3 regions of the Succiniclasticum sp. genome follow, and region 3 is predicted to be linked to each of the others. Evidence: a T-box and tRNA genes for the amino acid it is inferred to sense, from the RefSeq annotation. Region 3 holds a T-box; the other regions hold tRNA genes.
What was found. The T-box of region 3 lies ahead of pheS (phenylalanine--tRNA ligase subunit alpha). A T-box ahead of a tRNA ligase gene usually reads a tRNA of that ligase, here a tRNA-Phe.
Positions count from the first base shown of each region.

Region 1: it has a tRNA-Phe gene. The T-box ahead of pheS (phenylalanine--tRNA ligase subunit alpha) is inferred to sense a tRNA for this amino acid. The anticodon was not compared.
Region 2: it has a tRNA-Phe gene. The T-box ahead of pheS (phenylalanine--tRNA ligase subunit alpha) is inferred to sense a tRNA for this amino acid. The anticodon was not compared.

Region 1 covers NZ_DBMCWA010000014.1:56,402-61,950, forward strand. Annotated here, with positions in the region: gene ilvD (dihydroxy-acid dehydratase) at 1-304, opposite strand, end outside; gene rsmH (16S rRNA (cytosine(1402)-N(4))-methyltransferase RsmH) at 523-1,599, opposite strand; gene ACZOWY_RS08915 (hypothetical protein) at 1,944-2,369, shown strand; tRNA gene ACZOWY_RS08920 (tRNA-Lys) at 2,514-2,589, shown strand; tRNA gene ACZOWY_RS08925 (tRNA-Val) at 2,593-2,668, shown strand; tRNA gene ACZOWY_RS08930 (tRNA-Asp) at 2,682-2,758, shown strand; tRNA gene ACZOWY_RS08935 (tRNA-Phe) at 2,763-2,838, shown strand; gene ACZOWY_RS08940 (hypothetical protein) at 2,978-3,187, shown strand; gene ACZOWY_RS08945 (ABC transporter ATP-binding protein) at 3,469-4,254, opposite strand; gene ACZOWY_RS08950 (FecCD family ABC transporter permease) at 4,251-5,204, opposite strand; gene ACZOWY_RS08955 (ABC transporter substrate-binding protein) at 5,297-5,549, opposite strand, start outside.
Region 2 covers NZ_DBMCWA010000006.1:60,489-66,037, reverse strand. Annotated here, with positions in the region: gene smc (chromosome segregation protein SMC) at 1-836, opposite strand, end outside; gene ACZOWY_RS04810 (DEAD/DEAH box helicase) at 951-2,279, opposite strand; gene ACZOWY_RS04805 (DNA-3-methyladenine glycosylase family protein) at 2,355-2,981, opposite strand; tRNA gene ACZOWY_RS04800 (tRNA-Leu) at 3,167-3,255, opposite strand; tRNA gene ACZOWY_RS04795 (tRNA-Cys) at 3,264-3,337, opposite strand; tRNA gene ACZOWY_RS04790 (tRNA-Gly) at 3,347-3,422, opposite strand; tRNA gene ACZOWY_RS04785 (tRNA-Phe) at 3,427-3,502, opposite strand; tRNA gene ACZOWY_RS04780 (tRNA-Asp) at 3,507-3,583, opposite strand; gene ACZOWY_RS04775 (hypothetical protein) at 3,629-4,348, opposite strand; gene ACZOWY_RS04770 (hypothetical protein) at 4,454-5,059, opposite strand; gene ACZOWY_RS04765 (phosphopentomutase) at 5,270-5,549, opposite strand, start outside.
Region 3 covers NZ_DBMCWA010000017.1:34,959-40,507, forward strand. Annotated here, with positions in the region: gene ACZOWY_RS09995 (iron-containing alcohol dehydrogenase) at 1-481, opposite strand, end outside; gene ACZOWY_RS10000 (hypothetical protein) at 663-1,262, opposite strand; gene ACZOWY_RS10005 (GAF domain-containing protein) at 1,506-1,988, shown strand; gene ACZOWY_RS10010 (hypothetical protein) at 2,074-2,238, shown strand; partial or broken gene ACZOWY_RS10015 (hypothetical protein) at 2,455-2,849, opposite strand; gene ACZOWY_RS10020 (hypothetical protein) at 2,859-3,101, opposite strand; T-box leader at 3,528-3,731, shown strand; gene pheS (phenylalanine--tRNA ligase subunit alpha) at 3,826-4,851, shown strand; gene pheT (phenylalanine--tRNA ligase subunit beta) at 4,866-5,549, shown strand, end outside.

The DNA of each region.
Region 1 (5,549 bases), on a different contig from region 3:
CGATGCTGTCAGCAATCAGTTCACGGCTTGCCAGGGGGTATTTCATACCTTCATGGCCCATGGCGATGCCGTCGCAGAGACCGATGGCAGGTACTTCTACAGGTACACCGCCCGCTGCGAGGATACCGTATTTGACCATTTTTGCCTGATCATCCAGATGGGCATGGCCAGCAATGATATCAGTCTGGGAATTTACTACAGCAATCAGCGGTTTTTTGAGATCTTCATCGCTGAAACCGAGGGCATAAAATAAAGAGCGGTGAGCTGCACGGGTGGAACCTTTTTTGACTAAATCGCTTCGCATATACAAACCTCTTTTCTTAAATAAATAATATATATAGTATTCTTCGTTTTAACGAAGGTATCAAAATAATTTTATGCTTCTGGGAACGCATTGTCAATGTTCAGGTAACAAATAAAATGGACAGGTTTTCTTTTTATGATATGGAATGTAAAAACCGTTACAGCTTTTTTACCTGCAGAACATGGGCTCGAACCGACAGACAGAGGCCTGTTTTATTCTTAGTTTGAACGGATTGCCCAACGCAGTTTTGTGGATTTTGCTCGTGGGTTGGAAAAGCATTCCTCGGCCGACGGTCGGATTACATCTCTGGCCGCAGCAGTAAAGGTACCGTTTCTGACATATGCTTTAAAGGCCTTTTTAACCAGGCGGTCTTCTCCGGAGTGAAAGGTCAGTATTGCTACGCGTCCGCCGGGAGCCAGTGCATCGGGAAGTTTTTCCAAAAATGTATATAGAGCCTCCATTTCACCGTTTACGTCGATGCGCAGTGCCTGAAAGACGCGGGCACTGCTTTTTTTAACAGCTTCTTTTCGATCATTCTTTGGAAGAAAGGACAGAGCTTTTTCGATCTCTTGAAAAAGTTGTTTTGTTGTATCAACGGGAATTCCTTTTTTTAGATCAGCAGCGGTATTTTCTGCAATTTCCCGTGCATACGGCTCATCGGCGTTTTCGATGAGCAGGCCTTCAAGTTCATCTGCAGAAAGTTTCCTGAGCAGTTTTGACGCAGGGATGCCCTGTTGCGGATTCATGCGAAGATCTAGGGGCCCGTCTGTTTTATAGGAGAATCCCCGGGCGGGATTATCCAGTTGCATGGAAGAAATACCTAAATCAGCCAATATAAAATTAAAAGGACCTGTTTCATTAACGATTTTGTCAATTTCGGAAAAATTCAAATGATGAATGGTAAGAATTTCTTCGCCGTACCCTGCCTCAAGCAGACGCTTTTTGGCTTTCTCGGATTCGATGGGATCTACGTCTGTTGCGTGTAAGTGTCCTGTTCCCTTTAATTGTTTTAACATGGCTTGTGTATGCCCGCCATATCCTAGCGTTGCGTCAAATCCTGTCTGGCCCGGCTGGATTTGTAGAAAATCCAGAATTTCCTGGACCATGATGGGTATATGGGTTCCTGCCGGTGTATTGCCTTTGGCGATAATATGTTTCGTAATATCCTGATACTTTCTGGGATTCAGTTCCTTGTATTTTTCATTAAAACTTTTTGGATAGTGTCCTGTATAGTGTTTCCGGCGGACATGTTTTTCGGCGTGGTTGTTTCCCTTTTGTTCGGTTGTTGTTTCCATAAGTGTCCTTCCTTCGATTTATCGTAATAATATGTAGTTGATTTGCAAAATTTGACTGATGTTAATAAAAAACATAGAGAGGTTGCTTTTATTAATTTCTGTTTGTCGCTGATAGTTTAATTATAAATAAAATCATGTGTTTTGAAAAGACGAATATCAAATGTTTCACGTGAAACATTTGATAACAATTCAGAAAGGATTCTCAAAATATTCTCAGCAGAAGACAGAAGGGTGCTTGTTAGTGTGGAAAGAATATAATATAATATAAACTGACATTATCTATTGAAGTAACTGGCGCTGGTGTACCGGACGCCGGCTTCGATTATTCAGGAGGATGAGGACGGATGATTACAATTGAAGATGTACGCATCTGGCTGGAAGGAAAGAAAGTTCACTATGAGGTTATGGTAGATTCTGCTACGGGTAACGATGTGTATATTATCAAACATCATTCCGAGGCGGCGGGTATAGACTATCTGGGTGTTATTGCTGTGCCTCCGGGACGGTTCATGATGGTCAAGGTCGTGGGGTGTGATTTAAGCAAATATCATCCCCGTAAATGTCTGGCGGTACTGCAGCAGTTTAATGGTCTGATGAACCGGCGCCATACACCGGACAGCTATAATTATAATGTTGAAGGTAAAAATCTAATTATTGTCTTCTGGCCTGAGAATACAAATACTGACAGTATTCAGCATTATCTTGATTTCGGTTTTAACCGTCTGGACTTTATGTACCGGAATCTGGAGAAGTTGGAGATTGCGGATTAAGGATTTTCTGATTCATTGTCGTTATGCATGTGGATGCCAATCCGGAATGACAAGAAAAAATGGAAGTTATACTTGTGTTTTATTTATTTTTTTTCTTGACATTCCCAGGTCTTTGTTCTATAATATTCTAGTAACACGTCAAGTGGTCGACTAGCTCAGCTGGCAGAGCAACTGACTCTTAATCAGTGGGTCCGGGGTTCGAGCCCCCGGTCGATCACCATGTGGGCGCTTAGCTCAGCTGGGAGAGCGTCTGCCTTACAAGCAGAATGTCAGCGGTTCGATCCCGTTAGCGCCCACCATTTTTTTATGTCCGGCCCGGTGGTTCAGTTGGTTAGAATGCCGCCCTGTCACGGCGGAGGTCACGAGTTCGAGTCTCGTCCGGGTCGCCATTATGCCTCGGTAGCTCAGTTGGTAGAGCAAGGGACTGAAAATCCCTGTGTCCACAGTTCGATTCTGTGCTGAGGCACCATGTTGCAATGCAGTTACCCACGGATATTGCGCCGTGGGTAATTTTGTATAAGAAAGCAGTCAAAGGTGTTTCAGATACTTAGGACCTTTGTTAGATGTGTTAATATAAAGTTTGTCATCAGAAAAGCAGGTGTTTATTCATGTTTCCGGGCGGAGAAAGTACTACCACTTCCCTTATTTTTATCTGGGGCGTCATACTGATTTGCAGTATCCGTGGCTGTTTCCGTAATTTTCAGACGGGGGATAAGGCCTGGGGTACGGCGTTTGGTATCCTGATTCCTGCATCTGCCTATTTCCTGGCAGATCTGCTGGGGCTGCTGCCTCCGGGGGCGCCTCATGTGTTTATGTAAGCGGATAGTCGAAGAGATCTTTTTTCAAAAACGCTTGACAAACGGAACGTAATACGGTAAAATGATTTTGGTTAGCGAACGCTAACCAAAATTTTGCTTTGAGTGTTAGCACTGGCTAACCCTTTTCTGATGATTCCTCTTCATTTTTTTGTTTTGTGGAGTCTGGCTGAAAAGCATCATGCGGATTTGCATTACCTGTACAGGATAATGTAAATCCGCATGAAAAGATTCCGGTGTTTTCTTTTATGCGACTGGCGTCAGCCGGCCGCTTTTTTATTTTCTTAATACAAATCCAGCGGCACCAGGGTGCGCACGCCTTCGGATGTAAAGACATCTTCTGCTTTGACACGGAATACTTCTTTCAAAAGGTCTACCGTGATTACGTCTGCAGGGTTGCCGCTTGTAACCAAGGTTCCTTTCTTCATAACCACGACATGGTGAGCAAACTGAACAGCCTGGTTCAGATCGTGGAGCACCAGTGCCACCGTCAGGTGCAGTTCCCGGTTCAGTCTATCCAGTAGTTTCATGACTTCCAGCTGGTGGCAGATATCCAAGTAGGTGGTGGGTTCATCCAAAAGCAGAACCTGAGGCTTCTGGGCAAGAGCCATGGCAATCCACGCGCGCTGCCGTTCGCCGCCGGACAGGGTCTGAAGGATTCGGTGCTGGTAGGGCACCAGGCTGGTTTCTTCCAGAGCCCATTCAATACATTCCTGGTCTTCCTTTGTAGCCTTGCCGAAGAGGCTGCGATAGGGGAAACGTCCCATGGCAACCAAATCCCGTACGGTCATATCGGCCGGGGCCTGGGGAGACTGGGTCAGGATAGCCAGCTTCTGAGCAAATTCTTTGTAGCCGAAATCCCATACGTTCCGGTTCAACAGGGTGATCTGGCCGGCAGAAATTGGATTGATCCGGCAGACGGCTTTAAGCGTAGTGCTTTTCCCACAACCATTTGGCCCGATGATGGCGGTAATCTTTCCCTTTGGAATATCCGCGTCCATGTGCTGCACGATGGTTTTTCCTGACAGTGTGACCTGCAGGTCTCTTACTTCAATCATATTGTCCATCATAATTCCCTCCTTAACAGGAACAGGAAGAATGGGGCACCGATGAACGCCATAATAATGCCTACCGGCAGTTCGATGGGCGCAAAGGCTACCCGGGCAAAAGTATCGCTGAAGGTTATGATAGCGATGCCCAGCAGGGCCGCGCCGGGGATAAGGAAGCGATAATCGGAACCAAGGATCAGGCGGGCCACGTGAGGGATAACCAGACCCACGAATCCCAGCAGACCGGCCACACTGACAGCACTGGCTGCCAGGAGCGCCGCGATGGCAGTCAGCGCAATACGTGTAACTTCTACGTTTACGCCAAGGCCTTTGGCCATTTCATCACCTAACTGCAGGATGTTCAGATAGTGGGCGCTGGCAATGGCAAGTATCAGCCCAATCAGCGCGTAAGGTACGATGATGGAGACGTGGGGCCAGCTTCTGGCTGCCAGACCGCCTACCATCCACATCAGGGCGCCGTTAACACGGTCGCTGTAGAAGACCAGAAGGCCGGAGATGCCGGCGCTTAAAAAGGCGGACACGGCTACGCCCGCCAGAATGATACGGACCGGCTTGATGCCGTTTTTCCAGGCAAGAATGTAAATGGCGACAGCGGCCAGCATGGCGCCGATAAAAGCAACCGGCGTAATCAGGTATTCCAGCGCCGGGAACAGGATCATGATGGTGATACCGGCGATACCCGCACCGGAAGAAATGCCGATAATGTGCGGGTCAGCCAGAGGGTTGCGCATAACGGCCTGTAAAATTGCGCCGGAAAGCGACAGGTTCAGTCCCACCATGGCGCCGACGATGGTTCGCGGCAGCCGGATGTTCCAGATGATCTGGTCCTGGGGTGTTGCCTTCGGATGCAGCAATATTTCCATAACCTGGGAAACGGAGATATCCGCAGCACCTAAGGCAATGGACAAAAGACATCCGGTCACGGCGAGGACAGTGAACAGGATCAGCATGGAGACGCGCCAGACCCTGCGGTCAATACCGTAGCGTTCAGCCCGTTCGGATACGTCAGGCAATTTATCTGCCATATTGTTTTCCTCCGATACTATTTAAATGTTTCCGGGAATACATGTTTTGCCATCAGTTCCACGGCGTCCGGGTACCGTAAGCCCGGAGGAGTCAGGAATAAATCTTCCGGCAGGATAAACACCTTGTTGTTTTTTACAGCGGTTAAGGCGCTGTAAGCGGGATTCCCCTGCACATCGGCTTTCAGGCGCTTTTCAATTTTATCCTGTGCGCCCATGGAGGTGATAAAGATGATTTCCGGATCTTTCTCAACCAATGCCTCTATACTGTAA
Region 2 (5,549 bases), on a different contig from region 3:
TCGTTTAACGTGTCCAGTTCCTGCTGCAGCCCGGCCAGGAGTGCTTCCTGCTTGCTCACATCCGTGCTTTTTTCCAGGAAAACCTGATTGCAGGCTTCCTGTTCCTGCTGCAGTTTTGCCCGGGCCTGCTCGATGGTCTCCACCCGGTTCACAAACTGGGTGAGCCTGCAGATCCGCAGCTTCCCGTTAAGCTCATTGAAACGCGTTGTCCGCTCCGCTTCCACACGCAACGGTTCCACACGGCTTTCCACTTCGCTTTTGATATCGTTGATACGGGTCAGGTTGTTGGCCGTATCGTCCAGACGGCGCGTAGCTTCCTTCTTCCGCATACGGAACCGGGCAATTCCCGCCGCCTCTTCAAAGATGGAACGCCGGTCTTCCGGCCGGCTGTTCAAAATCTCGTCAATCTTATTCTGCCCGATGAGGAACATGGCGCCCTTGCCCATGCCCGTATCCGCCAGCAGATCCAGTATATCTTTTAATCTGCAGTTTTTCTTGTTAATAGCGTAATCACTGTCGCCGGAACGGTACAGACGTCGGGTAATGCTCACCTCGTCAAAATCCAGCGGCAGCATATGGTCCCGGTTGTCGAACACCAGGGTGACTTCCGCCACGCCCAAAGGCCGGCGTTTGCTGGTACCCGAAAAGATAATATCCTCCATTTTGCTGCCACGGAGGTATTTGGCGCTCTGTTCGCCCAACACCCAGCGCACCGCATCGGAAATATTACTTTTTCCTGAACCGTTGGGGCCTACCACCGCCGTAATGCCCGCACCGAATTCCAGAGCGGTGCGGTCAGCGAAGGATTTGAACCCGAAGGCTGTAACTGATTTCAAAAACAAAACGGATCACCTGTTATAGAGAAAAATGATATTACCGGCCAGAAAAAGGCCTCGCAAAACCGTACACGATGTTTTGCTCAGTTCTTTTCCTGGCATTCAAATTCATACTTACACTTTATTGCCGCTCTTTTTAGCAGCTTTCTTTGCCTTTTCTTTTAGGGCCATGGACGCTTCCCGGGCTGCCTGGCGGCTTACCTGCCGCCGGTTGGAGCCGGTCTTAGGGGCATGGCGTTTATCCGCAACGGAATTACGGCCCCGGGATTTAGGCGCTTCTTCCGCTTTTTTCTTCGCCGCTGCAATGCGGGTACGGCGGACAATCTTCCGCCCGTTCACCGTCTGCTTTTCCAGCGTGACGCCCAGTTTCTCTTCCACATTATGCAGCCATCGCAGTTCTTCCGTAGTATACAGGGTAATGGCTACGCCATCCTTCCCGGCCCGGCCGGTCCGGCCCACCCGGTGGACATACCAGCTGGCGTCATGGGGTACATCGTAGTTGATCACGTGGGTGACCCCTTCCACGTCCAGGCCCCGGGCCGCAATGTCGCTGGCCGCCAGAATCTGGATTTTGGCATCCCGGAACGCTTTCATCACGGTTTTACGCTTCGCAGCGCTCATATCGCCGGTCAGCACGTCCGCATTGTACCCATGCTCCCCTAAAAACGCATCCACTTCCTTTGCCCGCTCCTTGCTGATGCAGAACACCAGCATCAGATAGGGGTTCAGCCGGTCAATCAGGCGCATCAGCGTGTCCGGTTTCTTTTCTTCCGTCGTCTTGATACAAATCTGTTTGATAGCTTTCACTACCGTTTCTTCCGGCGCGATCTCGATGACCTGGCAGTTTGTGGTCAGGCTGCGTCCCAGCTTGTTGATTTCTTCCGAAACCGTGGCGGAACACAGCATGGTCTGCCGTTCCGGTCCGGTCATGGCAATCAGCTTCAGGGCGTCGTCCATAAAGCCCTGGGCCAGCATCTCGTCCACTTCATCCAGTACCAGGAACTTCACGCCACCTAAATCCGTATTTCCTTTTTCAATATGGTCGAGCAGGCGGCCCGGTGTACCGATGAGCACCTGGGCCTTGCCTGCCAGCTTATTCTTCTGGGTTTCAAAATCCCGGCCGCCGATTACCGGCAGCGTGGAAATTTCCAGCCCTTCCAGCACCTGCTTCATCACTTCGCTGACCTGTTGGGCCAGCTCCCGTGTAGGCGTGATTACCAGCGCCTGCACATACTTCTTCGCCGGGTCGATCTTCTGGGCCAGGGGAATCAGGAACGCCAGCGTCTTACCGGTACCCGTCTGGGCCCGGGCCAGCACATCCCGTCCTTTCAGTAACGCGGGGATTGCCTGCCGCTGCACGGGCATGGGCGTTTTGATCCCCATTTTATATAAATTCTCCCTCACCCGGGGAAGCACGTTTACCTGTTCAAAAAAATCTATCATGATTTACCTCTCTGTCTTTTTCTTTCTGCACAAACTCAGGGAATCTCATCATGCGTCAAGAATCCGCAATATCGACTACTTTCCTCTTCTGTCTGCACTGTGCTGCCACAGATACCACACCGCCAGACTCCGCCAGGGACGCCAGGCTTCCATCAATTGGTTCATCTGCCCGCGCTTGGGCACTTCCTTCAGCTTAAACAACTGCTGCATTTCTTTTTTCAGGAGAAAATCATCCCCCGGCATCACATCCGGGCGGCACAGGGAAAGCAGCATGAACATTTCAACGGTCCACTGCCCCAGTCCCTTTACCGTTTTCAGCAATTTGACAATCTGGGCATCCGTCATTTCCGGGAACGCCGCAAAATCAATGGTACTGTCCAGCACAAAGCGGGCAAACGCTTTCATGTAAGTCACCTTGAGAGCCGTCAGCCCACAGGTGGCAATGGTCTCATCCGTCAGGGCCATGAGCTTTTCCGGCGTCACCGGATTTCCAGCCAGACGCCGCAGCTGGCCCATGATCCGGCCGGAAACGTCCGGCGGCAGCTGCTGTGCCGCAATGCCTGTCAGCAACACTTCAAAATACCGCTCCCTGCCATCCGGAACCAGCGTGCAGTGACCGTATTTATTTATGAAAGGAAGCAATTCCGGCGCCTTCTCACGCAAATATGCCTCGCCGACCAGCCAGTCAGTGGTGTTCACCATCGCCACGTCCTCCCTACCTTTGCGAAACAAACGCAAACTATCCCACGTTAATTGGTATATTATACCACAAGTAATAAGGCGCATTCAACCAAAAAAGAGCACCGCAGCATCACGATACGCAAAGATTCTGAAACCGCACAAACAAAAAACCTGTCTTTCTTTTCAGAAAGACAGGTAAGATTGACTGGTGCCGGGGACCGGAATCGAACCGGTACGGGTATCTCTACCCGCGGGATTTTAAGTCCCGTGCGTCTGCCAGTTCCGCCACCTCGGCAGAAATTATGGAGGCGACACCCGGAATTGAACCGGGGATAAAGGTTTTGCAGACCTCTGCCTTACCGCTTGGCTATGTCGCCTTAAAACAATGGAGCGGAAAACGAGACTCGAACTCGCGACCCCAACCTTGGCAAGGTTGTGCTCTACCAACTGAGCTATTTCCGCAACATGGTGCCTCAGCACAGAATCGAACTGTGGACACAGGGATTTTCAGTCCCTTGCTCTACCAACTGAGCTACCGAGGCATAATGGCGACCCGGACGAGACTCGAACTCGTGACCTCCGCCGTGACAGGGCGGCATTCTAACCAACTGAACCACCGGGCCGTTTTTCATCAAGCATTAATAGTATAGGTTATTTCTTCGTCTCTGTCAAGCTTTTTTACGAAAATCCTGCTTCACCGGGTTTGCGTGATGAACGCCGTTTCCCAACTCCAGCAGATACGGTTCCAGCCGTTCCGCCAGCAATACTTCCAGATCCGCCAGCTTTTTTGCGTCAAAATCGTGAATCGTGTTGGGAATAAAATGCGTTTTATTCTCCGCATAAAACTCATTACGCGCCCTGTTATACAGAAACACCAGTTCGTTGCCTGCGTCAAAATCCGCATAGTCTAAAATAACGGTTGCGTTATTGATAAAATCCAGCGGATACTGCGGACCGATGTACTTGACAAAACTGCCCACCCGTTCCGGCAGCGTATCCGGGAAATGCCAGTCCAGGATGCCCTTCCGCTTCAGCAGATGACCAGACCGGGGTATATACGTGGGCGTTGTTTCCTCTACCAGCCGGTCGATATACTGGTTGATCCATTCTTCGAACTGATCCCTGTCCCGGGTGATGAAACGGAAATCCCGGTAGCGGAGCAGCCCCACCTGGCGAATAGGCACATAATCAAAGGTCTCATCCGTGTAAATCAGTTCCAGCCTGCGCCGGGCCGCTTCATTGACATATGCACCCAGCAAAAATTCATGTCCCTTCAATTCGCCGCCTTCCACAAACGTAAAGCCGCGCAGCACTTTCGGCAGCTTCTGCAGAAACTCCCAATCGGGACGGCGCTTCATAATCACTTCAATCTCTTCCGGTTTTGGCATAACAGTATAATCTCACCGCCACACGTTTTCCCCGTTGATCCGGCACAGTCCGGACAGCAGGAACCCACAGGCCCGCCCAAAACGGCCGGGCCTGTCGAACATGCATCAGATCTGCGGTTTTCCTTCCATTTTATTTAATAAATTGCCTAACGTCCATTTAATGGTATCCGACGGATCCTCCTCCAGCCCCAGCGGTTTCAGGTCCGTTTCCCGCAGGAACCGGCGGATGAACTTGTTTCCGTCGGAATTGTACGCGAACATATCGGCAAAGGCATATGTCCTTACATAGGTTTCCCTGTCATAGTCAAAGGGTGAATGGCTGGTCACCATGTAGGAATCCATACGGTGCACTACCATCACCACCAGCGCCCCGCAACCCGCCTGTTCCGCAGCAGCCTTCATGGCTTCCTTGTCCGGTTTCGGGTTTTTAGCAAACATCTCATTCACCGCCGCCTCGGCTTTGGTATTATCATCCATCAGCCGGTAATAGGGCACATGGTAATCCATCTTCACCATCTGGATCCAGCCCCGCATATCCGCCCGGCTCACGCTGCCGGTGCGGTCGATCACCACAAAATTCACCGGCTTTGTCTCAAAGGCATACGCCCTGGCCGCACCCAAAAAAGGAACAGCCTCCAACCCGGAAATATTCCCGGCGACGCCGCTGCACAGCGTAACGACCAGCGCCAGAAGCAGGAACAGTTTTTTCATTCTCTTCACCCCCTGCCAATCCAAAATCATTTTTTTCTTCGCATAGTATCTGATACCGTATCGGCTCATTTACAACCCGGAATCAGTATACCAGCCAATTATGTCATTTTTATGGAGACGCGCACACCAGCCGGCATCCCCTGCAAGCCACGGCAGTTCCCCGCATGGCGCTTCCTGTTATGGCAAACCCATGCCGCCCCTGCCGCAGGTCTATCGTTTCCAGATATCCGCCGCGGTCCCGTGTCCCAACGGGCCCACGCCCAGATACGCAGCCAGGGTCTGACCGATATCGCTGAAAATGTGGAACGGCGGAATCTGCTGCGGTTTCACATTCTTTCCGTAGAACAAAACGGGAATCTTTTCCCGGGTATGGTCCGTGCCCTTCCAGGTAGGATCGCAGCCGTGGTCCGCCGTCACCAGCAGCACATCATCTGACTGCATTAATGAGAACAGTTCCGGAAGCCTGCTGTCGTAATACTCCAGGCCTTCC
Region 3 (5,549 bases):
TGGGGTATTTGATGCCTTTCTGGTAATCGGTAATGATAGAGAACGCCGTTACTTCCGTGGCGGTGCCGCTGGTGGAAGAGATGGCGCAGAAGTGCGCTTTGGTACGCAGCTTCGGCAGGCCAAACACCTTGCACATATCGGCGAACGTAGTTTCCGGGTATTCGTATTTGATCCACATGGCTTTGGCTGCGTCAATCGGACTGCCGCCGCCCATGGCCACGATCCAGTCGGGCTGGAATTCCTGCATGACGGCTGCGCCGTTCATAACGGTTTCCACGGAAGGATCGCTTTCAATTCCTTCAATGACCTTCGTTTCCATGCCGGCTTCATTCAAATACGCCAGCGCTCTGTCCAAAAAGCCGCCCCGCTTCATACTGCCGCCGCCGACACAGACGATGGCCCGTTTGCCTTTTAAGGTTTTCAGTGTTTCCAGCGCACCTTTTCCATGGTACAGATCGCGGGGTAACGTAAATCTTGACATAATAAGGACCTCCTATACGTGAATAAATATATAAAAAATATGTGAGAGTTTTATTTAATTAAGATCTCACTGAACCTATTATACTACAATGCAGGTTTTATTACGACGAACGAATTGTGAAAAATGAAGGAACAAAAGTAAAACTGCCATACGATTCGTAAAATCGTATGGCAGTAAAAGTTTATTTCAAATCATTAACAAAGTCATTACAGATACGGTTCAGCATGCCGTCGTAGCCGCCATCATCCCGCGCGCGGTCATCACGGCAGTTATAAACTGTCCGGCCGGTAGCGCGGTCTTTCAGGGTAAATTCCACTTCCGCATAGGCATTAGTGATCCACTTTCCCGGATGATGGATGACTTTTTTGACAGGGAAGGTGTATGTTGTTTCTTTTCCGTCCTTGTCTCTTTTTACTATTTTTTCATTTTGATAGGTTTCTTCTGTCCATGGCTCTTTCCAGTACGTGTAGGTTCCAACCAGATGTACCGTAAGAGTCAGATCTACCCTGCAACGTGCCGGCTCTTCCGGTGGAACCACAAGATATTTATTCTTTTTCGCCATGGCAGTTCGCAGGGGGTTCAACGTGCGGTTTACGGGATTGTCATCATGCCGGAGGTCTTTCCACTGCTTATTTTCGGGGTTATAAACGGATTCCGCCAGATAAATGTTCGTAATGCTTTTGAAATCATAACGGGGATCCTTGAATTTGCTCTTGGAAGCAGAGACGGTTCCCGTGAAGGCCATTAGCAAAACCAGAGTCAGAATAAAAAGTTTTTTCATTGAGTCCTCCTGATTATTAAAAATAACTTTTAAAACGACAGTTCATAAAACAGAGCACTTTTCTGTATAACATAATTATAACAATATTTTGTGATTTGGAAAACACTTCTACTTTAAAATATAAGTTATCCTGATCAATTCATGGTATAATACATAAAACGTTGTGCACCAGTTCGGTGCAGGTAATATGGTACGGTGAGAGTCCGTATCCAGTTGTTTTTAAGTTTTTTGAAAGGAAAAATAATGATACAACAGAATAAACAGGCAAAACCCGATTACGATCTGCTGGTGCAGCAGGTGAAAGCGTTGGGAGAAGAAGAAAACTACTGGCTGCCGGTGCTGGCCAACACATCAGCATTGTTGATGAACGCGCTGCCGGATTTGAACTGGGCAGGATTTTACCTGATGAACCGTGATTCCTTAGTGCTGGGGCCGTTCCAGGGCAACCCGGCCTGTATCCGTATTCCCCTGTGCGCCGGTGTATGCGGTGCGGCAGCCCTGCAGGATAAAGTACAGCGTGTGGACGATGTGCACAAGTTTCCCGGCCACATTGCCTGCGACAGCGCAAGCAATGCGGAAATCGTGATTCCCATCCATAAAAACGGAAAGCTGGTAGGCGTGCTGGACTTAGACAGTCCTGTAAAGAACCGCTTTACAGAAGAAGACGAGGCCGGGTTAAAGAAAATTGTGACAGCGCTGGAAGAGATTGCAGAGTTTACGGATTAAGGAAGCGCTGATTTTATTATATTTTTTTATAAAGTTACCATTTGCATTTTTTATAGAATACAATCTTACGATGGTGGTCTTTGCTATGTCTATTGAAACCTTTTGCTCGGAACAGATCCAGGACACCGGGGATTCCATGGACATTTCCGCGGAAGTGGAGCGGCACACTAAAATTGCAGCCAGGGCCATCGTGCCGATTTCCAACATGATCCGGGAAATCAGCGCCAGAGTAGAGAAGGCAAAGAAGTGAATGAATACCCGGTGAAATTAGGGCATTGTCCCATAATTGAGGAGGCAGCGCTGCCAGACGATAGGATGTGCGCAATGCATGAAGAAGAAGTAATAGCTCTTGCTGCATTCACCAAAATAAAACCAGTCTTAGCATCCATGGCGGTGTTAAGACTGGTTTTTTACTCTCTGTGGCAGTTGTCAAGTATTCCTTGACAGTTGGGTCCTTCTTTACTGTTCAGGCGGTTCTTCCGTGCGTCAGCAAAAATCGTTCCATAGAAGAAAGCGTTACCTTTTTGTAAGCGTTTGATTTATCATTGGATGCGGTTCGATGCCAATAATTGTGATGTCGCCTGTTTCCGGTCCATATACCCAAAAGATACGTGCGGCAGTCGGCGTGTTGTTTTCCAGATAGGATTCCCATACCTTGATCCCATACCGGACAGTCAGAGCGTCAATTTCATGGGAATGTAAACCGGGATGACGGGGATTTTGAGAAAGTAGTTTCATTGCTTTTCCCATTTGCCTGTATAGTTTTTCTTCCTTTCGGTTTGCCAATCCGGTTTTGATTTTTGTAGTCAAAGCGTCCCACAAAGATTTCATTTCCGGAACCCCTAAATGAATTATGAACATGGTCGCTCCTCAAAAATCAGAAAGATCGACTGCTTCAGACGCATTACCGGTTTTCAGATTTTCGACGGAAGCATCCATCATGGCTAATGTGTTAGCGGAAACCTGAAAAGGAGGCATGAGCACGCGGGGTTCCAAAACAATCCGGCCGTCTTCGTATTCGGATACATGATAATATTCAAAAATTACGCTGCGCAATGTGATTCTCTTTTTTGTATCAAGCTTTGCGTCGTATTCTTTTACAGCTACCTGCATTGTGTTACCTCCAATCTTCGGTGTGGGATATAAAATATTGTGGGATTTCCCACATTGTAACATAATAGATCAATGGCAGTCAAGTATTCTTATTTTGCAAAACTGATGAAGAAAAATGGAGGGCAAGGTTTGCAGGCCGAAACGCAAAGCCTCCACACTCTTGCAGTTTGTCAGTTGTATCTTCCGGCTTTGCCGGTACAGACATACAAACTGACTATCCTTAAAAACATAAGAGTTAGCAGAAGTAAACCCCAGTATTCATGCATATTTGCAATTCAAAGTTGGTCGTAATTACGACCAACCTGAAGGAAGCAAAGGAATCCTGTATAAATCTGGACAGCCAAAATAATAATAGACACTTTTTCTTGCCCAACCCTCTCACTTGTGCTATAATATTTCAGTCAATTAAATACGTCCCTAACAGTATTTTGCACAAGGAACAGGAGAGTAGCGTTTTTAAAGCATAAAGAGAGTCTGGGCAGGTGGGAGCCGGATTGCGGAGATTGCGTGAAGTTCACCTGGGAGTGTCTTGGCTGAACAATATTTACAAAGTAGGCTGAGCGTTTGCCGCGTTAAGGCGCAAGAGAACAAATTAGGGTGGTACCGCGGAACATCACTTTCGCCCCTTCACAGGGACGGAAGTTTTTTAATTTGCGACAAAATTCCAAGAAGCAAGCCCGTAGGGCGAAGCTGATTGGGAAATTTAGGAGGCAAAAAGATGAGTATGAAAGAGATGCTGCTGGAGCTGCGTGAAAAAGCGCTGGCAGACCTGGAAGCTGCTGCCAGCTCCCAGGAGTTGCAGGACCTGAAGGTCAAGTATCTGGGACGCAAGGGTCCCATGACGGAAATCCTGCGCGGCATGGGCAAAGTGCCGGCAGAAGAACGTCCGAAGATCGGTGAAATCGTAAATCAGGTAAAGCAGACGCTGGAACAGTGTTTGAAAGACCGCACGGAAATTTTGCGGGCGGAAGCGCTGAAAGCGAAAATTGCCAACGATAAAGTGGACATCACGCTGCCGGGGCGCAAACCGGCGGGCGGACATCTGCATCCCATTACCTTAACCAACAGGGAAATCAAAAAGATTTTCATGCATATGGGCTTCGATGTAATCGAAGGCCCGGAAATTGACAACGATTACTTTAACTTTGAAGCGCTGAATCTGCCGAAAGATCATCCGGCCCGGGACATGCAGGACACTTTCTATATTACGGATAATTTCCTGTTACGCACCCAGACCAGCGGCGTGCAGGCCCGCACCATGCAGAGCAAGGAGCCGAACACTCCCATCCGCATGATTTCGCCAGGTGCGGTATATCGTAACGACTACGATGCTACCCATTCCCCCATGTTCCATCAGGTGGAAGGACTTGTAGTGGATAAAAATATCAGTCTGGCAGATTTGAAAGGAACGCTGGAAACTTTCTGTAAGGAAATGTTCGGCAACAGTGTGAAGATTCGTTTACGTCCCAGCTATTTTCCATTTACGGAACCCAGCTGCGAAGTGGACATCAGCTGTGTAATTTGCGGCGGCAAAGGCTGTAATGTATGCAAACATTCCGGCTGGCTGGAAATTCTGGGAGCCGGGGAAGTGCATCCCAATGTGCTGGCTATGAGCGGATACGATCCGTCCATCATGAACGGGTATGCTTTCGGCATGGGCGTAGAACGTATCGCCATGCTGAAGTACGGTATTGATGATTTACGGTTATTCTTTGAAAACGATCTGCGGTTCATCCGCCAGTTCCGGTAAGGGAGGGATAGAAAATGTTAGCTTCGATTGCGTGGTTAAAGCGCTATGTTGATATTGATGTAACTCCCGAAGAATTAGCAGACAAGCTGACCCGTGTAGGGCTGGAAGTGGAAAGCGTGATTCATCAGGGACAGGGAATCTCTGGTGTTGTGACAGGAAAAGTTACAGCCATTGAACGGAATCCCAAGAGCGACCACCTGTGGGTATGTCAGATGGATTACGGCAGCGGTGAGATCGTACAGATTCAGACCGGAGCCCAGAATGTAAAACTGGGGGACATGGTTCCCGTTGCCACGTTAGGCGCTGAGTTGCCTAACGGAATGAAACTGAAGAAGGTAAAGATGGCCGATGTGTATTCCTACGGTATGCTGTGCAGTGCCAACGAGCTGGGTATAGACAGCAAGCTGCTGCTGCCGGAACAGCGGGAAGGAATCCTGATCCTGTCCCCGGATACACCAATCGGCAAAGATATTAGAGACGTGCTGGGTCTGAACGATACGGTTCTGGATATTGATTTAACAGCCAACAAGCAGGACTGCTTCTGCATGACCGGCATTGCCCGGGAAGCGGCGGCAGTGCTGGGTAAGACGATGCACATGCCGGACATGAGCGTGAAGGAAGCGGCCGGCGGCAATGTAAATGACATGATGCGGAATGCGATTGAAATTCCGGAACTGTGCAGCCGTTTCACCAACCGG